Regions from separate parts of the Streptomyces sp. NPDC048484 genome, predicted to be linked through region 2. Evidence: riboswitches for the same ligand, from Rfam matches in the RefSeq annotation. Region 2 holds a riboswitch; each other region holds the start of a gene.

The links. Region 2 has a riboswitch for cyclic di-AMP ahead of AB0D14_RS24465 (M23 family metallopeptidase). Riboswitches for the same ligand answer to the same signal wherever they lie in the genome.
Positions count from the first base shown of each region.
Region 1: another riboswitch for cyclic di-AMP. It lies ahead of AB0D14_RS11570 (NlpC/P60 family protein); the one in region 2 lies ahead of AB0D14_RS24465 (M23 family metallopeptidase).
Region 3: another riboswitch for cyclic di-AMP. It lies ahead of AB0D14_RS04215 (C40 family peptidase); the one in region 2 lies ahead of AB0D14_RS24465 (M23 family metallopeptidase).

Region 1 covers NZ_JBEZJY010000009.1:98,858-106,371, forward strand. Annotated here, with positions in the region: gene AB0D14_RS11560 (M23 family metallopeptidase) at 1-649, shown strand, start outside; gene pcrA (DNA helicase PcrA) at 745-3,339, opposite strand; cyclic di-AMP (ydaO/yuaA leader) riboswitch at 3,744-3,916, shown strand; gene AB0D14_RS11570 (NlpC/P60 family protein) at 3,923-5,134, shown strand; gene AB0D14_RS11575 (hypothetical protein) at 5,224-5,577, opposite strand; gene AB0D14_RS11580 (NlpC/P60 family protein) at 6,083-7,156, shown strand; gene AB0D14_RS11585 (L-histidine N(alpha)-methyltransferase) at 7,395-7,514, shown strand, end outside.
Region 2 covers NZ_JBEZJY010000024.1:82,007-89,520, reverse strand. Annotated here, with positions in the region: gene AB0D14_RS24480 (DNA topoisomerase IV subunit A) at 1-2,034, opposite strand, end outside; gene AB0D14_RS24475 (pitrilysin family protein) at 2,581-3,948, shown strand; gene AB0D14_RS24470 (pitrilysin family protein) at 3,945-5,333, shown strand; cyclic di-AMP (ydaO/yuaA leader) riboswitch at 5,628-5,788, shown strand; gene AB0D14_RS24465 (M23 family metallopeptidase) at 5,801-6,589, shown strand; gene AB0D14_RS24460 (GntR family transcriptional regulator) at 6,841-7,514, shown strand, end outside.
Region 3 covers NZ_JBEZJY010000003.1:196,791-204,304, reverse strand. Annotated here, with positions in the region: gene AB0D14_RS04235 (helix-turn-helix domain-containing protein) at 1-891, opposite strand, end outside; gene AB0D14_RS04230 (DUF2461 family protein) at 1,495-2,127, shown strand; gene AB0D14_RS04225 (ATP-dependent Clp protease proteolytic subunit) at 2,681-3,316, shown strand; gene AB0D14_RS04220 (hypothetical protein) at 3,324-3,632, shown strand; cyclic di-AMP (ydaO/yuaA leader) riboswitch at 3,981-4,167, shown strand; gene AB0D14_RS04215 (C40 family peptidase) at 4,171-4,644, shown strand; gene AB0D14_RS04210 (DUF6328 family protein) at 4,736-5,233, shown strand; gene AB0D14_RS04205 (ATP-binding protein) at 5,259-5,702, opposite strand; gene AB0D14_RS04200 (helix-turn-helix transcriptional regulator) at 5,964-6,833, shown strand; gene AB0D14_RS04195 (DUF397 domain-containing protein) at 6,843-7,067, shown strand; gene AB0D14_RS04190 (8-amino-7-oxononanoate synthase) at 7,048-7,514, opposite strand, start outside.

The sequences.
Region 1 (7,514 bases), on a different contig from region 2:
AGCGTCCGTGACCGGTGGCGACGACGGCGGAGACGATGTCCGCACGACAGCCGCCGCGCCCGATGCGAGCCCCGTGAAGCCGTCTGCCGCGAACAACAAGCTGGACGCCCAGCTGGAGAACCTCTCCGCGGACGCGGACGACTTCGCCGACCGGGCGAGCCGTACGCAGGAACGTATCGACTTGAAGGCCGAGCGGGTCGCCGAGAAGCAGAAGGCGGCGGCGGACGCGGCCCGCAAGGAGCGGCTGCGTCCGAAGTTCGCACTGCCGGTCGAGCGGCACGGGCTCAGCGCCTACTACGGTCAGGCCGGCATCAACTGGATGTCCGTGCACACCGGTATCGACTTCCCGGTCTCGTACGGCACGACGGTGATGGCCGCGACCGACGGGACCGTCCGTACGCAGTGGAACAGCGCCTACGGAAACATGGTCATCGTGACGGCCAAGGACGGTACGGAGACCTGGTACTGCCACCTCTCCACGTACAAGGTCGCCTCGGGGACGGTCGTGAAGGCCGGCGACCCGATCGCCTACTCCGGCAACTCCGGCAACTCCACCGGCCCGCACCTCCACTTCGAGGTACGTCCCGGCGGCGGTTCGGCGATCGATCCGCTCCCGTGGCTGCGCAGCCACGGAGTGGACCCCACGTAGGCGAGCCCTCGGACCGGCGACCCCGCCTCACTCGTCCGGCAGGATCTCCCGCGTCTCCCTGTCTTTCCCGGGGACCTCCCGGCTTTCCGGTTTTCCTACAGCTTCTCAACCGGCGCGTACCGCAGTAGCAGACGCTTCGGCTTCTCGCCGCCGAAGTCGACCGTCGCCTCCGAGTTCGCCCCCATGCCCTTCACCCCGACCACCGTGCCGAGGCCGAACTGGTCGTGCGTGACCCGGTCTCCGACCGCCAGCGACACCACCGGCTTGTCCGAAGCACCCCGCCGCGTCGCGAAGCCGGACGCGCCCGAGGCCGCCGAACGGGAGAGGGAGGACGACAGGGAAGCTGCCACACCGGCGGCCGGGCCGGTGGCCACAGGCCCCATGGACCCCCTGCGCTTCCAGTCCAGATGTGCGTCCGGGATCTCCTCCAGGAAGCGGGACGGCGGGTTGTACGAGGGCTGCCCCCACGCACTGCGCATCGACGCCCGCGTCAGATACAGCCGCTCACGGGCGCGCGTGATGCCGACGTACGCGAGCCGCCGCTCCTCCTCCAGCTCCTTCGTCTGGCCGAGGGCGCGCATGTGCGGGAAGACGCCGTCCTCCATGCCGGTCAGGAAGACGACCGGGAATTCGAGGCCCTTGGCGGTGTGGAGGGTCATCAAGGTGATGACGCCTGAGCCGTCCTCGTCCTCGTCGGGGATCTGGTCGGAGTCGGCGACCAGGGCCACCCGCTCCAGGAAGGCGGCAAGCCCGGCCGGCGTCTCACCCTCGCCCTCGGCTCCACCTTCACCGTCGGCCCCACCTTCACCCTCGGCTCCGCCTGCGCCTGCGGCCTCGGCGCGGCCCGACTCCTGCTCGAACTCCAATGCCACCGAGGCGAGTTCCTGGAGGTTCTCGATGCGGGTCTCGTCCTGCGGGTCGGTGGAGCTCTGCAACTCGGCGAGATATCCGGTGCGTTCGAGGATCGCCTGCACGACGGTCGCCGGGCCCGCGCCGGACTCGACGATCGTACGGAGGTCCTCCATCAGCGTGTTGAACCGCTTGACGGCGTTGGTCGAGCGAGCCGCCATGCCGTACGCCTCGTCGACGCGGCGCAGCGCCTGCGGGAAGCTGATCTTCTCGCGCTGGGAGAGCGCGTCGATCATCGCCTCGGCGCGGTCGCCGATGCCGCGCTTGGGTACGTTCAGGATGCGGCGCAGCGGTACGGAGTCCTCGGGGTTCGCGAGCACACGCAGGTACGCGAGGACGTCCCGGACCTCCTTGCGCTCGTAGAAGCGGACGCCGCCGACGACCTTGTAGGGCAGACCGACCCGGATGAAGATCTCTTCGAAGACACGGGACTGGGCGTTCGTACGGTAGAAGACGGCGACGTCGCCGGCCTTCGCGTCGCCCGCGTCGGTGAGACGGTCTATCTCGTCGGCGATGAACTGGGCCTCGTCGTGCTCGGTGTCGGCGACGTAGCCCGTGATGCGCGCACCCGCGCCCGCGTTGGTCCACAGGTTCTTGGGACGCCGGGACTCGTTGCGCTCGATGACCGCGTTGGCGGCGGTCAGGATCGTCTGCGTGGAGCGGTAGTTCTGCTCCAGCAGGATCGTGGTCGCGTTCGGGTAATCCTCCTCGAACTGGAGGATGTTGCGGATCGTCGCGCCACGGAAGGCGTAGATCGACTGGTCGGCGTCACCGACGACGCACAGCTCGGCGGGCTGGAGATCGTCCTCCCCGGGCGGGATGTCCTCGGGGTGCTCGGCGGAGGGCGCGGCGGTGCCGACGAGCTCCCGGACGAGGGAGTACTGCGCGTGGTTCGTGTCCTGGTACTCGTCCACGAGGACGTGACGGAAGCGGCGACGGTAATGCTCGGCGACGTCGGGGAAGGCGCGCAGGAGGTTGACCGTCGTCATGATCAGGTCGTCGAAGTCCAGCGCGTTCGCCTCGCGCAGCCGCGATTGGTACATCGCGTAGGCCTGGGCGACAGCCTTCTCGAAACCGTCGCCCGCCTGGGCGGCGAAGTCCTCCTCGTCGATCAGCTCGTTCTTCAGGTTCGAGATCTTGGCGCTGAAGGACTTCGGAGGGAAGCGCTTGGGGTCCAGGTCCAGGTCGCGGCAGACCAGGGCCATGAGGCGCTTGCTGTCGGCGGCGTCGTAGATCGAGAAGGACGAGGTGAAGCCGAGCTTCTTGCTCTCGCGGCGCAGGATCCGCACGCAGGCGCTGTGGAAGGTCATCACCCACATGGCGTTCGCCCGCGGGCCGACGAGCTGCTCGACGCGCTCCTTCATCTCGCCCGCGGCCTTGTTCGTGAAGGTGATCGCGAGGATCTGGCCGGGGTGCACCTTGCGCTCGCCCAGCAGGTGGGCGATCCGGTGCGTCAGTACACGGGTCTTGCCGGAACCGGCGCCGGCCACGATGAGCAGGGGTGAGCCGTGATGGACCACCGCCGCGCGCTGGTTCTCGTTCAGCCCGTCCAGGAGCGCGGCCGGATCCATGAGCGGCCGGGGGGCGCCGTCACGGTAGTACCCGCCCCCGCCTTCGGCGGAGGCCTGTCGGCTCGGCGGCACGTCAAAACGCCCGCCGAACAGGTCGTCCGGAACCGGAACCGGATCCGGCGCCTCGTCCTCGGGCGGCGGCGGCTCTTCCTCATGACCCTGCGAGGGCTTGAGGTCCGCCAGGAAGCTGTCATCAAAGAGGCTGCTCATCGCTCTCCGAGTCTAGGCGCCCCCACTGACACCCTGCCGCCACCCCGGAAACTCGGCGGAATCCGACCGGCCGACCAGGACAAGCTCTCACTCACCATCACCACCTCACCACGGTCTGCGACCGACCGGTCGGGCCGGGACACACCCTCTCCACACCGCAGCCAACTCTGGCCGATTGACAGCCAACGGCGCGGAGTAGACGGAATTCACCACTCCACGCCACTGCCGCACCACTTCGGACAACTCACCCCAGACAATGACCAATTGACACCCAGAAGCGAAGCCCGAGACCCAGATAACGAAAATCTATCGGGCAAATCGCACATCAAACTTCACAGGAGCCACACGAATTGGCTAACTTTCGAGTAGGTCGCTCGACCCGCACCGGCGAACAACGCCGGGCCGAGCGGACTCCGCCGAATCCGGTACGCCCTCATGGCCTCCGGAACCGGGGACCCAACCGATCTTGGGGTGAATCGGTCCGACTCCCTCGCGGGACGAGGACCGTAGGGCAAACCTTCCGGAGCATTCGCCCGAACCCGACAGCTAACTCGGTAGGCGGATGACGGAAGGAGACGCCCTCGTGGCGCCACACCGCAAGTCGCGGCCCCCCAGTTCCATGGGCATACGGACGCCGGCCATTGCCACCGCGGCCCTGACCTCGGTGGCCCTGCTCTCCCAGACGGCGGACGCCTCGCCGGCCGCGGAGCCCGCCCCGAGCACTCCGAGCATGGAGGAAGTCCAGAAGAAGGTCGACGACCTCTACCAGCAGGCGGGTACGGCCACCGAGAAGTACAACGCGACCAAAGAGAAGACCACCAAGCAGCGCAAGCGCGTCGACACCCTCCTCGACGACGTGGCGAAGCGCACGGAGAAGCTCAACAGCGCGCGCGAGTCGCTCGGGTCCTTCGCCACCTCTCAGTACCGCACAGGAGCCTCCGCCCCCGACACGGCTCACCTCCTCCTCGCGGACGACCCGCAGGACTACTTCGACCAGACCCAGCTGATGAGCCGGCTGACCGCTCGGCAGCAGCAGGCCGTCGACGACTACGCGACGCAGCAGGCCGCCGCATCGAAGAAGCGGCAGGAGGCGTCCGAGGGCCTGGAGACGCTCACCACGACACAGAGCACGCTGAAGGCGTCCAAAGCTGACGTCCAGCGGAAGCTCGGCACGGCGCGCGAACTCCTTTCGAGGCTGACCGCCGAGGACAAGGCCCGGCTCGCGGCGATCGAGCGCGAGAGGCAGCAGGAGGCCCGCCGCAAGGCGGACGAACTGGCCCGGCAGCAGGCGGCCGACGCGGAGCGCCGACGCCAGGAGGCGGCGGCACGGGCCCAGCAGGCCCAGCAGGACACGGGCGCCACCACGAGTACGGGTACGGGAGCTGGCACAGGTACGGGTACGGGTACGGGTACGGGGAGCGTGCCGGGCTCCGATTCCGCAGCCACGGCCAAGGCCGCCAAGGCGCTCGCCTTCGCCCGCGCCCAGACCGGCAAGCCGTACGTCTGGGGCGCGAGCGGCCCCGGTTCGTACGACTGCTCCGGGCTCACCCAGGCCGCCTGGAAGGCCGCCGGTGTCACCCTTCCGCGCACGACGTGGGACCAGGTCGAGACCGGCACGACGGTCTCCGTGGACCACGCCCAGCCCGGTGACCTCGTCTTCTTCTACGACGACATCAGCCACGTCGGCATCTACATCGGCGACGGCATGATGATCCACGCCCCCAAGCCGGGTGCGTACGTCCGCGAGGAGTCGATCTACTACATGCCGATCCACAGCGTGGTGCGACCGGCGTAAGGACACCGCTCGCAGGCCGGGAGCCGGACAACAGCCTCCGCCTTCCGGCTTCTCGCTTCCGGTACTTTCCGGCGCCTTCCGGCTGTCGCTCAGGTCCAGAGCAGCGCGATGAAGATGTTCACCGTGGTCAGTCCGCCCACCAGGCCGAACAGCCCCTTCTCCACCTTCTCCTCGTCGCGTTTCACGTAGACGAGGCCGAGGATCACGACCAGCAGGGCCAGTTTCACGCCGATCTTGATGTTGTTGACGGTCTGGTCGTCGGCCTGGTTGAGGCCGACGAGGACCGCGCCGGTGACCAGCATGGTCAGTGCGCCGTGGAGCATGGCGGGGGTGAAGCGGGCCGTGCCGTCGCCCATGGCCTTCATCTGGGTGAGGAAGCCGCCCAGCAGGGAGGCGATGCCGATGATGTGCAGGGCGACGAAGACATGAATGAGTACGTCCATGAGCCCGGACCCTAACCGGACGCCCGCACCCCGCCTCGCACCACCCCGGCCGCCACAGCGTCGCGGCTGTGTGCCCAGCACCCCTGCCAGAGCCAGAGCCAGAGCGCGAACCGCATAACGCGAAGCCCATCGTGGCGCGGGCCCCGTAGCACGGTCTTTTCCGCCGTTCCCCCACAACGCACGCATCGGTCACCCCAGCACGCCAAGTCGATGGCGCCGGGTCCGGATCACGGTCGCATCCGGTCACCTCATGCCCGACTGTCACCACTTCCGTACATGCCGTTACCAACGGCCCACCGCCAGGTTTAGCGTCCTTCCCCAGGTGACCGGCTCCCCACCACAACCGCCCGGGTCAGGGGCGGCAGTCGGCACCACCGCCAGAAAGGTCCGGCGGCGGTCCGCTCCCCCTGTGCGGGCCGCCGCCGGACGTGCAACCGGCCCTTGAAACCGCCGCCGTGGACGTACCAGCGCCTCGGCGGCCGCACGGAAGGAACGTGGATCGCACGTGGCAGCGCACCGCAAGCCCAGGCAGCGCTCACTCGGCGGCGGTACGGCCCGCACCGCCTTCACCATCGCGCTCGTGGGCGCGGCGAGTGCGACCGGCTTCGACGGGACGGGGGTTGCCTCGCCCGACCTGACGCCGGCGCAGGTGAAGGCCAAGGTCGACAAGCTGTACCAGGAGGCGGAGGTCGCCACCGAGAAGTACAACGGGGCCAAGGAGAAGTCCACGAAGGCGGCCGACCGGCTGGGCACCCTCCAGGACGAGGCCGCACGCAAAACAGAACGGCTCAACTCCGAGCGTGACGCACTCGGTTCGTTGGCGACCGCCCAGTACCGGGGCGAGGGTATCGATCCCTCACTGGGGCTGCTGCTCTCCTCGAACCCCGATCAGTACCTGGACGGGGCCGCGTTCGCCGAGCGGGCCGGCCACCGGCAGGCTTCAGCGGTGTCGCGTGTACGCACCCAGCTGCGCGAGATCGAGCAGTTGCGCGGCGCCGCACACGTCGAACTCACCTCGCTCAAGGCACGGCAGGCGGATCTGAAACGGCACAAGAAGACGGTCACCGGGAAACTGGGCGAGGCACGCCAACTGCTGTCGCGGCTGTCGGACGAGGACCGGGCGCGTATCGGCGCGGACGACCCGGACACGGCACGTGCCTCGCGTTCCGGCTCGGCCCCACGCGGCCTCGGCGCGGGCTCCGCCACGACCGCCCCCGGCTCCTCCTCCCACTCCCGCTCGGCGGCGGCGGTCTCGTACGCCTACGGGAAGCTCGGCAGCCCGTATGTGTGGGGTGCCACCGGCCCCGACGCTTTCGACTGCTCGGGGCTGATGCAGGCCGCGTTCCGCGCCGCGGGCATCTCACTGCCCCGGACGACGTACGCGCAGATCAACGCGGGCCGACGCGTCTCACGTTCCGAACTCCAGCCCGGTGACCTGGTGTTCTTCTATTCGGGCATCAGTCATGTGGGGCTGTACGTGGGCAACGGGCAGATGGTCCACGCGCCCAACCCGTCGGAGCCGGTGCGGGAGGCGCCGGTCGACGAGATGCCGTTCGCGGGGGCGACTCGCGTGACGTGAGCGGCGGGACGGGGCTGCGGGCGTCACGTGAACCGGGCCTGGTCGTGCCGTCAGAGCCCCTGCCACTCCCCTTTGGCTCTCTAACCGGCCACCTCATTGGCCCTGTCCACGGAACCGTTCCCGGACCAGGCTCACGGCTATGACCACACCTGCCGACGCCACAGCCACAACACCCACTGCCACCACCCCCACCCTCGCCTCTGCCCCGTCCCCTGCCCCTGCCCCTGCCCCTGCCGTCATGAAGCCCGTCGACTACGTTCACGGCTACTCCGCCCACGAGTCCCGCCGCCTCGGCGACCAGGCCGACACCCTCGCGGAACTCCTCCACGCCGGTACGGCGTATCCACCGGGCAGCAAG
Region 2 (7,514 bases):
GTCGTCGGTGATGAAGATCAGGTCCTCCTCGCCCGTGCGCAACTCGGCCCCGCCGACGATCCGGTCGCCGTCCTTGAGGGAGATGACCTCCAGCTCCTCCTTGTTGGACGGATAGTCGGGGACCACGCGCTTGACCACACCCTGCTGTGTGCCGAGCGCCAGGCCCGGCGACGATTCGTTGAGCGTCGTCAGGCAGACCACCTGCTCGTCGCCCTCCAGAGTCAGGAACTCCGAGATCGGTGCGCCCCCGGAGAGGCTGGGAGCCGAGGCGGTCTCGGGCAGCCGCGGGAGGTCGATGACATTGATCCGCAGGAGTCGTCCGGTGGACGTGACCGCGCCGATCTCGCCCTGCGCCGTCGCGGGGACGGCGGAGATGATCAAGTCGTGTTTGACGCGTCTGGCCTCGCTCTCCCCGAAGGGGTCACCGTTGGCCGTTCGCGCGAGCAGCGCCGTCGACGACAGGAGTACCCGGCAGGGGTCGTCCGCCACCTGCAGCGGAACGGCCGTGGCGGTGGAACCGGCGGACTCCAGCAGCACCGTACGCCGGTCGGTGCCGAACTTCTTGGCCACCGCGGCCAGTTCGCCCGAGACCATTTTGCGCAGCTCGGCGTCCGAATCCAGGATGCCGGTCAGCTCGTCGATCTCACCGTTGAGCCGGTCGCGCTCGGTCTCCAGCTCGATGCGGTCGAACTTGGTCAGCCGGCGCAGCGGCGTGTCCAGGATGTACTGCGTCTGGATCTCGCTGAGTGAGAAGTGCTCGATCAGGCGCTGCTTGGCCTGGGCGGAGTTGTCGCTGGAGCGGATGAGGCGGATGACCTCGTCGATGTCCAGCAGGGCGACGAGCAGGCCCTCGACCAGGTGCAGCCGGTCGCGCTTCTTGGTGCGGCGGAACTCGCTGCGGCGGCGTACGACCTCGAAGCGGTGGTCGAGGTACACCTCCAGCAGTTCCTTGAGCCCCAGCGTGAGCGGCTGGCCGTCCACCAGCGCCACGTTGTTGATGCCGAAGGTCTCCTCCATCGGCGTCAGCTTGTAGAGCTGTTCCAGGACGGCCTCGGGCACGAAGCCGTTCTTGATCTCGATGACCAGGCGCAGTCCGTGCGAGCGGTCGGTGAGGTCCTTGACGTCGGCGATGCCCTGCAGCTTCTTCGCGCCGACCAGGTCCTTGATCTTCGCGATCACCTTCTCCGGGCCGACGGTGAAGGGCAGTTCGGTGACGACGAGGCCCTTGCGGCGCGCCGTCACGTTCTCCACCGAGACCGTCGAGCGGATCTTGAAGGTGCCACGACCCGTCTCGTAAGCGTCCCTGATCCCGGACAGACCGACGATGCGGCCGCCCGTGGGCAGGTCGGGGCCCGGGACGTGCCTCATGAGCGTCTCGAGATCGGCACCGGGGTGGCGGATCAGGTGCCGGGCGGCGGCGATGACCTCGCCGAGATTGTGCGGCGCCATGTTCGTCGCCATGCCGACCGCGATACCCGACGCGCCGTTCACCAGGAGGTTCGGATACGCGGCCGGGAGGACCGACGGCTCCTGCTCCTGGCCGTCGTAGTTCGGGTTGAAGTCGACCGTCTTCTCTTCGATCGACTCCGTCATGAGGGAGGTCGCGTCGGCCATCCTCGCCTCGGTGTACCGCATGGCGGCCGGCGGGTCGTCGTTGCCGAGCGAACCGAAGTTGCCGTGTCCGTCGACCAGGGGCAGACGCATGGAGAAGGGCTGGGCGAGGCGGACCAGGGCGTCATAGATCGACGCGTCGCCGTGGGGGTGGAGCTTACCCATGACCTCGCCGACGACGCGGGCGCACTTCACATAGCCGCGGTCGGGGCGAAGCCCCATCTCGTTCATCTGATAGACGATGCGGCGGTGCACGGGCTTGAGGCCGTCGCGGGCGTCCGGCAGGGCTCGGGAGTAGATGACCGAGTACGCGTACTCGAGGAAGGAGCCCTGCATCTCGTCGACGACGTCGATGTCGAGGATGCGCTCCTCGAAGTCGGCGTTGTCATCGGGGCGCGTGGTCTTCGTGCTGCGGCGGGCCATCGCTGCTGCGACTCCTTCACAGTCTCTGCCTGGGCATGAACGGGTTCTGACGCGGTCCATTGTGGACCGGAGTACTGACAACGCGGACCACGACCCGTCCGTACGGACCTCGCGGGCCGGGTGCGCGACCGCCTCAACAGGCCCCGCAGACCGCGATCGCGACGGCCTCGACAGGCTCCGGAAGCGCGGCCTCCGACTGCTGTGGAGGTGTCAGGACGCTACCGCGTCGCCGTCCGCGCGAGGCACCGGAGGCTACCGCCTCGCTGGCGGCGCGGGCGCCGGGGGCTCTCGTACCGCCGTCCCCGCCGGGGTACGAGCGCGAGCACGGAGCCACCCCGCGCCCTTCGCCGGCCGCGCGTCCGATCGCCGGCGCCGGCTCGGGGAACGTCCGTGCTCGTACGACCGTACGAGATGCCGAGGTCGCCGGCGTGCTCGCTCTCGGCGTAGCCGACGCGGGAACTTCGCCAGCTGTCCGCGCGCTTGCATACAGTGGCATGACTAGCAGGAATTCAGCAGTTTTCCGCGATCGAAGGGACGTACATGCCCATGGGTCACACGGCCACAGCCGAGGCCGGTTCCGGCGGCCTGACAGCGACCGAGCACCGCCTGGCCAACGGCCTGCGCGTGGTGCTCTCCGAGGACCACCTGACCCCGGTCGCCGCGGTGTGCCTCTGGTACGACGTCGGCTCGCGCCACGAGGTCAAGGGCCGCACCGGGCTCGCCCACCTCTTCGAGCACCTGATGTTCCAGGGCTCCGGCCAGGTGAAGGGCAACGGCCACTTCGAGCTGGTGCAGGGAGCGGGCGGTTCGCTCAACGGGACGACGAGTTTCGAGCGGACCAACTATTTCGAGACCATGCCGACGCACCAGCTGGAGCTCGCTCTCTGGCTGGAGGCCGACCGTATGGGCTCGCTGCTCGCCGCGCTCGACGAGGAGTCGATGGAGAACCAGCGGGACGTCGTCAAGAACGAGCGCCGGCAGCGCTACGACAACGTTCCCTACGGCACCGCCTTCGAGAAGCTGACCGCCCTCGCCTACCCGGAGGGGCACCCCTACCACCACACCCCGATCGGGTCGATGGCCGACCTGGACGCGGCCACCCTTGAGGACGCCCGCGCCTTTTTCCGCACCTACTACGCGCCCAACAACGCCGTGCTGTCGATCGTCGGCGACATCGACCCGGAGCAGACGCTCGCCTGGGTCGAGAAGTACTTCGGCTCCGTCGCCGGCCACGACGGCAAGCCCGCCCCGCGCGACGGTTCGCTTCCCGAGACCATCGGTGAGCAGCTGCGCGAGGTCGTCGAGGAGGAGGTCCCGGCCCGCGCGCTGATGGCCGCCTACCGGCTGCCGGAGGACGGCACGCGCGCGTCGGACGCGGCCGACCTGGCCCTGACCGTCCTCGGCGGCGGTGAGTCGTCCCGGCTCTACAACCGGCTCGTACGCCGTGACCGCACCGCGGTGGCGGCCGGGTTCGGCCTGTTGCGCCTCGCCGGAGCACCCTCCCTGGGGTGGCTCGACGTGAAGACGTCGGGCGACGTCGAGGTCCCGGTGATCGAGACCGCCGTCGACGAGGAGCTCGCCCGGTTCGCCGAGGAGGGGCCCACGGCCGAGGAAATGGAGCGCGCCCAGGCCCAGTTGGAGCGCGAGTGGCTGGACCGTCTCGGTACGGTCGCGGGCCGCGCCGATGAACTGTGCCGGTACGCCGTCCTGTTCGGCGACCCCCAGCTCGCCCTGACCGCCGTCCAGCGGGTCCTCGACATCACCGCGGAGGAGGTCCAGGAGGTCGCCAAGGCCCGCCTGCGTCCCGACAACCGCGCGGTGCTGGTCTACGAGCCGGTCGCCCCCGAAGAGACCGACGCCGCCGAGGACACCAGCGCCGCAGCTGCAGACACCGACGAGGAGGCGGCCAAGTGACCGAGCTCGCCACGATGGAGTTCCACCCGCAGCCCCAGGCCGGCGAGGCCAGGCCCTGGGCCTTCCCGGCACCCGAGCGCGGCGCGCTCGGCAACGGCCTGACGCTGTTGCGCTGCCACCGCCCCGGCCAGCAGGTCGTCGCCGTCGAGGTCCTCCTGGCCGCCCCGCTGGAGGCCGAGCCGAAGGGCCTGGACGGTATCGCCACGATCATGGCGAGGGCCTTCTCGGAGGGCACCGACAAGCACTCCGCCGAGGAGTTCGCCGCCGAGCTGGAGCGCTGTGGCGCCACGCTCGACGCCCACGCCGACCATCCCGGTGTCCGGCTCAGCCTCGAAGTCCCCGTCTCCCGGCTGCCCAAGGCGCTCGGCCTGCTCGCCGACGCCCTCAGGGCGCCCGCGTTCGAGGACGGCGAGATCGAGCGGCTGGTGCGCAACCGGCTCGACGAGATCCCGCACGAGACCGCCAACCCGGCCCGCCGGGCCGCCAAGGAGCTGTCCCGGCAGCTCTTCCCGGCGACCTCGCGCATGTCGCGACCGCGTCAGGGCACCGAGGAGACGGTCACCGCGATCGACTCGGCGGCCGTGCGCGCCTTCTACGAGAAGCACGTACGCCCCGCCACGGCCACCGCGGTCGTCGTCGGTGACCTCACCGATGTCGACCTCGACGCGCTGCTCGGGGACACCCTCGGCACCTGGACCGGATCGCAGGCCGAGGCGCGTCCCGTGCCGTCCGTGACCGCCGACGACACCGGCCGGGTGATCATCGTCGACCGTCCCGGAGCCGTCCAGACGCAGTTGCTCATCGGCCGCGTCGGCGCGGACCGGCACGACCGCGTGTGGCCCGCCCAGGTGCTCGGCACGTACTGCCTCGGTGGCACCCTCACCTCCCGCCTGGACCGCGTCCTGCGCGAGGAGAAGGGATACACCTACGGCGTGCGGGCGTTCGGCCAGGTGCTGCGCTCCGCTCCGGACGGGACGGGCATCTCCATGCTCGCCATCAGCGGCTCCGTGGACACCCCGAACACCGGACCGGCGCTCGACGACCTCTGGAAGGTACTGCGCACCCTCGCCGCAGACGGCCTGACGGACGCCGAGCGCGACGTCGCCGTGCAGAACCTGGTGGGCGTGGCGCCCCTGAAGTACGAGACCGCGGGCGCCGTCGCGGGCACGCTCGCCGACCAGGTCGAGCAGCATCTGCCGGACGACTTCCAGGCGACGCTGTACCAGCAGCTTGCCGCGACCGGCACCGTGGAGGCCACCGCGGCCGCCGTGAACGCCTTCCCGGTGAACCGCCTGGTGACCGTCCTCGTCGGTGACGCCGCGCAGATCGAGGAGCCGGTCAGGGCTCTCGGGATCGGTGAAGTCAGCGTCGTGGCGCCGGAGTAGAGACCGGTAACGGGACGAAGCAGAGACCGGTAGCGGCACACAGCGGAGACCGGCAGCCGGGCGCTACAGAGGCCGGTGGCCGGTTGGGGCCCGGGCGACTGATGAGTTGCCCGGGCCTTCTTCCTGTGCTGTCCTGGTCGCTGCGTTCGTCCGCTGTGTCCGTATTGGTAGGGAGGTTGCCTGTCTGCCCTGTGGCGTGCGCTACAAAAGTCGTGATCCGTTTGGCTATTGAAAGAGGCCCCGCTTAGCGTCATTCCGGCTGTTCGTCAGGCAGTGCGCCGCGTCCGCGGCACCGGACAGTCATCGCCGAGTCCCCGTACGGCGCGAGCCAGGGGAGCCGGGGACCCATGTGTAGTCCCTGGGGTGAATCGGACGCCCTTCCCGAAGGGGGTCCGTAGGAGACCTTCCTGCTCCGAACCCGTCAGCTAACCCGGTAGGCGAGAAGGAAGGAAAGGACCAGCCACTTCATGGCGTTCACCCGCGCCACGGGGAAGCACCGTCTTCCCAGCCGTATGCAGCGCACGACCCGCAGGACGGTGGGCGTCGCCGCACTCGCCACCACCGGTGTCGTAGGCACTCTGGCTGCCGCCCCGGCGTTCGCCGCCGAGAGCGCCGTCGAGCAGACCGGCCTCACCCAGGCCGTCACCATCGGCGACTCGATCGCCGACGAGATCGACGCACAGGCCGCCGCGCAGCGGCAGGCTGCCGAACAGGCAGCCGCCCGCGAGAAGGCCGAGGCCGACGCGAAGAAGCGTGCCGAGGAGGCCGCGGCGAAGGCCAAGGCCAAGGCCGAGGAGGAGCGCGAGGTCAAGGCCCGTGCCGCCCGCGAGGCCGAGCGCAAGCGCCTCAACGCCTACACCGCGCCGATCGCCGGCTCGTACGTCTCCACCTCCTACCAGGCCGGCGGCGGCGTCTGGTCCTCCGGCAGCCACACCGGCATCGACTTCCACGCCGCCAGCGGCACCGCCGTGCACGCGGTGGGCTCCGGCACCGTCGTGGAGGCCGGCTGGGGCGGCTCCTACGGCAACCAGGTCGTCATCAAGATGACCGACGGCACGTACACCCAGTACGGGCACCTCTCGTCCGTCGGCGTCTCGGTGGGCCAGACGGTCACTCCGGGACAGCAGATAGCCCTCTCCGGGGCGACGGGCAACGTCACGGGGGCGCACCTGCACTTCGAGGCGCGTACGACCGCGGAGTACGGCTCCGACATGGATCCGGTCTCGTACCTCCGCTCGCACGGCGTGAACGTCTGACCCACGGCACGGCACGGCACAGCACGGCACGCGGCACGGCACCACACCGCACCTCCGTCGAAGGCCCCGGCTCACCACGAGCCGGGGCCTTCGCGTGCCGCACCGGACGACTGCCTGTTCAGAGGCGCGGTGTGTCCAAAAAATAGCCATGGATTTCGGGCTGCCTTCGGAATTTCCCGTTCTCTGCAATAGAGTCACCGAACAGGCGTCAATCGACCGCGTTTCGCGGGGATTAAGGCGGAGGCTCGGTCATGCGTATTCCCGCGCGCTCGGTATGCACCGCGATCCGTGACGACATCGTCGCGGGTGTCTACGAGCGCGGCAGCCGGCTCACCGAAGAACTGCTCGCGCGCCGTTACGGCGTCTCGCGGGTCCCCGTACGCGAGGCGCTGCGCACCCTGGAGGCGGAGGGCTTCGTGGTCACCCGCCGGCACGCGGGCGCGTGCGTCGCGGAGCCCACGGAGCATGAGGCCGCCGACCTCCTGGAGATGCGCATGCTGCTGGAACCGCTGGGGGCCGCCCGGGCCGCTCAGCGCCGCACCGAGGCTCACCTCAAGGTCCTGCGCGGTCTGGTCAGACTTGGTCAGGAGCGGGCCAGGCGGGGCAACAGCGAGGATCTGCGCTCGCTCGGGGGCTGGTTCCACGAGACCCTCGCGCAGGCCTCCGGCAGCCAGGCGCTGACCTCGACGCTCGGCCAGTTGCGGCACAAGATCGCCTGGATGTACTCGGTGGAAGCACCCGCGCAACCCGCCGAGTCCTGGACCGAGCACGGGGCCATAGTGGACGCCGTGGCCCGTGGTGACAGCGACCGGGCCCGGGCGATCACGGCGCTGCACACCGAGCGGGCGACGACCGCGCACCGGCTGCGCTTTCCCGGCGGGAGCCGCGTCGAACGTGTGAGGACTTCGCAACATCCCGTAAACAC
Region 3 (7,514 bases), on a different contig from region 2:
CTTGGTGTGCTGGCTGACGGCCGCCGGGGAGACACCTAGTCGCGCGGCCAGTTCGGTGGTGTTGCAACCGTCGGCGGCCACGCGCAGCGCGGCGGCCCGGGTACGTCCGAGCAGGGAGCCCAGGGGGTCGTCGGTCACGGGGCCCCTGGGATGCCACAGCGCGGCGCCGGTGGCCGGGTCGGTCACCGCCGGTACGGTGAGCCGCGGCACCGACGCATCGTCGTACGGGTCGTACAGCAGGCTGAACTGACGCCAGGAGAACAGAGTTGGCACCAGGACCAGCCCTCTGCCGCCCAGGTGAATCTCGACCGGGCGCGCGTAGCGTATCTCCAGCACGGGCGGGCGCCAGCGCACCAGCGGAGGACTCAGAGCGGCCAGCAGGGCGTCGACTCCCCCTTCGAGGAACGTGCGGGCGTACTGCGCCCGCACGACGTCCAGCTGTGACTGGGAAGCTGCCCAGTGCGGCGCGACGGCCACTCGGTGACAGGCCACGAGGCCGGCCGCCAGTAACCGCCGGGCATCGGCGTCCCCCTCGGCGACGGCCCGCGCCCACGGCATGTGGGCGGGGCGGACGGTGACGGCTTCCAGTTCGCGGCGTACCAGGGTGCGCGGTGCCCGCAGCAGAGCCTCCACGGCGTGGTCGATGTCGGGCGAGTCACCGGCCAGCGCCAGCAGGTCGAGGCCCGGGCCCCGGGCCGGCAGCAGTGCGGTGAGTGGCCCGGCGTCCTCGCCCAGCCGGCCGGCCACCGTGGCGCGCCACCGTTGAAAGGGCAACGGGAGGGAACGCCCGCACAGCATCTCCAGGCTGTAATACGTCTCCGCGGCGGCCCCGATGGTAGTGGCCACCCGGGTACGGGCGAGATCCTCCGCGGTGAAATGGATGCGCAGCACCACAGACCTCCGTCACGGAGCGGGGACACCTGCAGGCGTGGTGCCAGTCCCGGCCGCCGCCTCCGTGGCGACCGTGAGATTGTCGGACGGGACGAGCGGGGCCTGCAACGCCCTTTCCGGACCTTTGGCCACGCAGCGTTCACTGGGTTTCGGTTGGCGTGAGAGTCTGCGCATCCCGCCGCCCGGGACAACTCGCATGCGGGCCGCCGGACTCGTCCCGGCGTGGGCGCAGCGGGGGCGGCGCCGCGTGCGGGGGTGTAGCGCGCAGGGGGCGAGCCGAGGTTTGCCGGTTCTGGGTGCCGAAGGTGGACCAGAGGGCTGCGGTCAGCAGGAGAAGCGCGCCGAAGACGAGGTGGACCGGCCTGCCTACGAAGTGGCCGAAGAGGAAGCCGGTGGCGAGGATCGCCCCTGCGCTGACGACGCGGATGGCGGAGTCGAGGAGCCCGTGCCGGGTGCTGGGCAGGGCGGCGGGGGCCCCGAGCCGGAGGAGGAGTCCGAACCGGCCGGCGAGCCCTGCCGCAACACCTCCACCACGTCTGGGGTTACGCCTCCCTGCCCGTCTCGCTCTCCGCGCGCGGATCACGGGTGAGCTACCCTCCGCGCATGCGCGAACAGTTCACCGGCTGGCCGGAGCAGGCCATGGACGTGTTGTGGCAGCTCCAGGGCGAGCCGACCCAGGCGATCCGCGAGCGCTGCCGCGCGGACCGCGAGCGCCTGGTCCGGCAGCCGATGATCGCCCTGCTCAACGAGGTCGCCGACACCGACCCCCGGTACGAGGACTTCTCCGTCTGGCACTACCGCACCGACTCCTGGTGGTGGCAGCACCAGAGCGCGGTGATCCGGCTCGCCCGCAAGATCGAGATCGGTCTCCGGTTCGACCTGGACGGCCTGCGGATCCAGGGCGCCTGGTGGTACCCCGATCCCGGCCAGGTGGACACGTTCCGCAAAGCCGTCGCCTCCGAGGGCAGCGGCCGCGAACTGTCCGCCATCGTCGAGGACGTACGGAAGAAGGGCTACGACATCTCCGGGGACGTGATGAAACGCCCCCCGCGCGGCTATCCGACGGACCACTCCCGTACGCACCTGCTGCGCCACCGTTCGCTGATCGCCGCCCGACCCCTCGGCTGCGACCAGTGGCTGCACACCCCCGAGGCGGTCGACCGGGTCCTCTCGGCCGCCGCCGACCTGGACGCCCTGCTGATGTGGCTGGTCCGCCACGTGAAGCGCACCGCCTGACATCACGAGGGCGCCGCGCGGCACGGGAGCAACCACACCCGTGCCGCCAGCCCCCGCCCTCGGAAGATGCGCACCCTCAACACCGACCGGACGTCCGTCGCCCGACAGGAGCACCGGGCGTCGCGCAACTTGCAGTGTCCCGGACGTTTCTCTCCCTGATGACCCGTCATCGACGTGCAGGCCTACGGCGCCGACAGACTCCCGGGCGGGCCGGCTTTCGGCGCCGACCGTCCCCTCGGCCCACTCGGGCCTTCGACCACGGAGCCGGGGGCGGCGCCGGCGGCTACGGCCCTTGCTGTCGCTCCGTGCACAGGTCGGCTGTGCTGCCCCGAGGACCTGCGCGCCGCCTCGGATCACCTCACGGTTCTGCTCGGCTTCGAGGACGACGCGGCTGCCTGAACATGCCGGATGGCCGTGAGAGAAACCTGCTTCACGATCAGCGTAAACACGTTCTGACCTGCTGTGATCTGTGGATCTAGAATCTGCTCCCCATCATAACGTCATGTACGTCCTGTACATTTTTACAGGATCTCTCCCGGAGGAGGCGTGTGTCATGACCCGACCGTCCGCCCGCTACGTCCTGCCCCAGTTCACCGAGCGCACCAGTTCGGGGACGCGGACCATGGACCCGTACTCCAAGCTCCTCGAAGAGCGGATCGTGTTCCTCGGGACGCCGATCGACGACACCTCGGCGAACGACGTGATGGCTCAGTTCATGCACCTGGAGTACCAGGCGCCCGACCGGGACATCTCGCTCTACATCAACTCCCCCGGCGGCTCGTTCAGCGCGATGACGGCCGTCTACGACACGATGCGGTTCGTCAGCTGCGAGGTGGAGACGATCTGTCTGGGGCAGGCCGCGTCGGCCGCGGCGGTGCTGCTGGCGGCGGGCACGCCGGGCAAGCGGTACGCGCTGCCGGGCGCCCGCGTGCTGATCCACCAGCCGTCGTTCTCCGAGCCGGTCCAGGGGCAGGCGTCCGACCTGGCCATCCAGGCCGACGAACTGCTGCGTACCCGTGCGCAGTTGGAGGAGTTGCTCGCTCAGCACACAGGGCAGAGCCGGGAGCGGATCTCGGTGGACATCGAGCGGGACAAGATTCTGGATGCCCCGGAGGCCCTTGAGTACGGGCTGGTCGACCGGATCGTCCCGAGCCGCAAGTCGACCCTCGGCACATCCGGCGCGAGGTGAACCGGCCGTGCTCCCGCCCGAGTTGCCCCCGCTGCCGGCGCTGACCCGGGCCGAGGCCGAGTTGATCGACCGTTACCTGGAGGTGGTCGACCTGATCGGCCGCATCAACCCGGCACACTCCGGCGACACCTACCGCGGACTGCGCGCGGCCCAGGCGCTGGTCGGCAGGGCCTCAGCGCTGCGCGACGCCCTGACCCTGATGCACCAGCGGGGCGAACACGAGGTGCACGCACCGACCCTGGCACGGGCCCTGCGCATCCTGGACGGTGAACGCCGGGCGGGCCGGGTCGCCCTGCCGCCCGGCTCCGGCACCTGACGTACGCCCGCCGGCCCGGCGTCACGCAGGGATTTGACGAGCCGTCCGGGCCGGAACCGAAACGGACCAGACGGTGTACCCCCGGATGGCGTATTCGCGGCTGTACTTTCCGACCCCCCGGAGTTGCGCAACGCGCGTACCTCCGGGGCGGAATCAACCATTCCGGTGCTGGTGCGGAGGTCCTCAGGACCCTCGACACCCCTCCATAGAAAGGGCTGTCCACCCGAATGGGTGAGTGGTGAGTAAGCCCACAAAGCACCGATTCCGCTCGGCTTTTGGCACATCAGTGCGTCAAGATCCCTTCCGACGACAAGCCCCCGCCAGAAGCGGCGGGGCGGTCCGGGCGGACGCCGAGTCCTGCCGCTGCCCGGATGACCGGTCGACAGAAGTGCATCGGCAGGAGTGGAGGACCCAGGCACGACGGGCCGCCGGAGAGATCCGAGTGGTCCTTGGGGTGAAGCCGCAGCAGCGGCCGGGCAACTTCGCCAGCCCGAATCCGACAGGTCATCCTTCACAGGCGGCTGACGAAGGGTTGCGCATGACTGCGCTCAATCGTGTCCCGTCGCTGTTCAGCAGGGCCGGTACGGCATCGGTCCTCACCATCGCCGCTGTCGGCGGTGGCATCGTGGCACCGGGCTTCGCGTCCGGCGCGGAAGCGGCCACTCACGCGACAAAGGCACTTCAGGTGGCGGCCTCCAAGAAGGGCTCCCCCTACAAGTACGGCGCCGCAGGGCCCAAGCGCTTCGACTGCTCCGGCCTCACGCTCTACTCGTTCAAGAAGGCCGGCAAGAGCCTGCCCCGCACGGCGGCGGCCCAGTACAACAAGACGAAGCATGTTTCCTCTTCGAGCCGCAAGCAGGGGGACCTGGTCTTCTTCCATTCGGGCCGGAACGTCTACCACGTGGGCCTCTACGCCGGGAAGGGCCGGATCTGGCACTCCCCGAAGACCGGGGACGTGGTGAAGCTCCAGAAGATCTGGACGAAGAGCGTCTGGTACGGCCGCGTCAGGTGATCTTGCCCACGGGGTGGCCGCGGGGATCCCCGCGGCCACCCCGTGAGGGGCCGGACGTGATTTCGGCGGCTGAGTGGTTACTCGTTCACCTATGGCCGAACCGCATCACCACGAGGAGCGCAACGAGACCCGCCTTGAGCGCGCCGACCGGAACTTCAACGAGCTCCTGCAGGAGCTGCGGGTCACCCAGACCGGCGTCCAGATCCTCTTCGCCTTCCTGCTGACCCTCGCCTTCACCCCGCGGTTCCCGTCCCTCGACACGGTGCAGCGCACCACGTACGTGGTCACGCTGCTGCTCTCGGTGCTGGCGGCGGCGCTCTTCACAGCGCCCGCCGCCCTGCACCGCCGGCTGTTCCGGAGGGGCGCCAAGCCCCAGATCGTGAATGCTTCGTCCCGTCTCGCGCAGGTCGGCCTGGCCGTGCTCGCGCTCGCGCTCTCCGGTTCCGTGCTGCTCGTCGTGGACGTGGCGGTGGGCCGGACCGAAGGCATCGTGGCGGGGGTGACCACGCTGGCCCTGTGCACCGGCCTGTGGGAGGTCATGCCGTATCTGGTGAAGCGGGCCGTGGACAAGGACTCGGACGACAGGTAGCCCGCGCCGGTGGCGGTGGCGAGGCTCAGTCGGCCCGTGCCGGCTCCGCCGGTGCCGTCCAGGGCAGCACGATGGACACGGTCTTTCCGCCCTCTCTGGTGGGCAGGACCGTGAGCTTGCCGCCCCACTCCGCGGTCAGCCATCGGATGATGACCATGCCGCGACCGTTGTCCTGCTGGACGGCCGCGGGCAGCCGTTTCGGAAACCGCGGGTGGCTGTCGGTCACCCCGATGCGCAGTTGTTCGTCACGGTCGAGCTCGATGTCCACCGTGAAGGTGGGTGACAGCCCGAAGGTGTGCTGTACGGCATTCGTGGCAAGCTCGGAGACGATGAGCCGGACCGTGTCGGCGGCCTCCGAGTCGGACGGAAGTCCCCATTCGGCCAGGACGTCGGTGACGTACGACCGGGCGGCGGAGACCGAGGCGGGATCGCTCGGCAGAGTGACGGATGCTTCCTGGCGGTCTGCCATGCGACGTCGTCCCTTTCCCACGGGACCGGAGTCCGACCGAAGCGGATGACTTCGAGCGCGGTCCCGAACTGGTGCTTGCGCCAGAGTGCCATCACCTCGGCGTTCACGGTGCCGATCCACCAGGATATGCATATATCTGTCCCTCGAAGCGGTGAACTCTGCGACGCTCGACCGTATTTGGGCGGCCACCCGGTTTGTCCTCTACCGTCGGCGTGACGCCGGGCGCCATAGCGTCCGCGCGACGGTCGGAAGGAGACGGCCATGCAGTACGGCCCCGCGGTGCACCGACGGAAACTCGGCGCCGAACTGCGGGCCCTGCGCGCCCTCGCGGGCCTCACGAGCGGTGAGGCGGCCCAGCTCGTCGGCTGGCACCAGTCGAAGGTGAGCCGGATCGAGACCGGCCGCAGCGGGGTCAAGCCCGCGGACGTACGGCTGCTCCTGGAAGCGTACGACGTCCGGGACCCGGAACTGCACGAGTTGCTCGTCGTGCTGGCGGGCTCGGACGACGACGGCCGACAGCGCTGGTGGCACGCCTACCGGGGCCTCCTGCCGTCGACGTACAGCGACTTCATCAGCCTGGAGTCGCAGGCCGGCGCGATGCGCACGCTGGAGAACTCCGTCGTGCCGGGCCTCCTGCAGACGCCGGAGTACGCCCGGGAGGTGACACGGGCCGCTGTGGGCGGGGCGCCCGACGGCAAGGGCGACGCGCTGGTGGAGGTACTGGTGAAGGTCCGCCTCGCACGTCAGGACGTGCTCCGTTCGAACACACCGCTCCGGCTGAGTGCCGTTCTGGACGAGGCGGTGCTGCGGCGGACCGTCGGTGGACCGGAGGTCATGGCGCGGCAGCTGGACCGGCTCCAGGAGGCCGCGCACCTTCCTCACGTGCGGATTCAGGTGCTTCCTTTCGGAGTTGGGGCCCATGTCGGAGTCACCGGGCCCTTCGTAATTTTTTCGTTTCCGAACAGATCTGATCTGAATGTGGTTGTTCTCGACCACTTGACGAGTAGCCTTTATCTCGAACACAAAGCAGACCTCCGGGCCTATGGCGAGGCCTTCAACGCCCTTCAGGTCCACGCCCTTTCGCCCGAGGACACGTTGGATTTCATCGCCGGTGTAGCTGACGGCACATGAGGAGGCACCATGCCCGCAATGCCTCGGTACTTACCTTCCAGCACGCGTCTGCCCGGTGTGCTGTGGCAGCGCAGCAGCCACAGCACGGGAATGAACAACTGCGTCGAGACGGCCCGTCCGGGCTCCGGCCCATGGGCCGGCCTGCTCGCGGTGCGCGACTCCAAGAACACGTCGGGGCCCGCCCTGCTCTTCGCCCCGGCGGCCTGGGAGGGGTTTATCGGCGCGCTTCGATGATCACGCCCACGGCCCGGTCGAGCTGCGCGTCGGTGAGATCCGCGCGGGCGGTGAGCCGCAGCCGTGAGATGCCGTCCGGCACCGACGGGGGACGGAAACAGCCGACGGCCAGACCCGCCTCACGGCAGTCCGCGGCCCAGCGAAGTGCCTGTTCCGGGGAGGGGGCGCGCACGGAGACGACCGCGGCGTCCGGCCGTACGGCTTCGAGGCCCTCAGCCGTCAGGCGCGCGTACAGAGCCGTCGCCACCGCACGTGCGCGTGCGGCCCGTTCCGGTTCCCCGCGCAGCAGACGCAGGGCCGCCAGGGCCGCGCCCGCCGCCGCGGGGGCCAGACCGGTGTCGAAGATGAAGGTACGGGCCGCGTTGACCAGGTGGTCGATGACGGGGGCCGGTCCGAGGACGGCGCCGCCCTGGCTGCCGAGCGACTTCGACAGCGTGACGGTGGTGA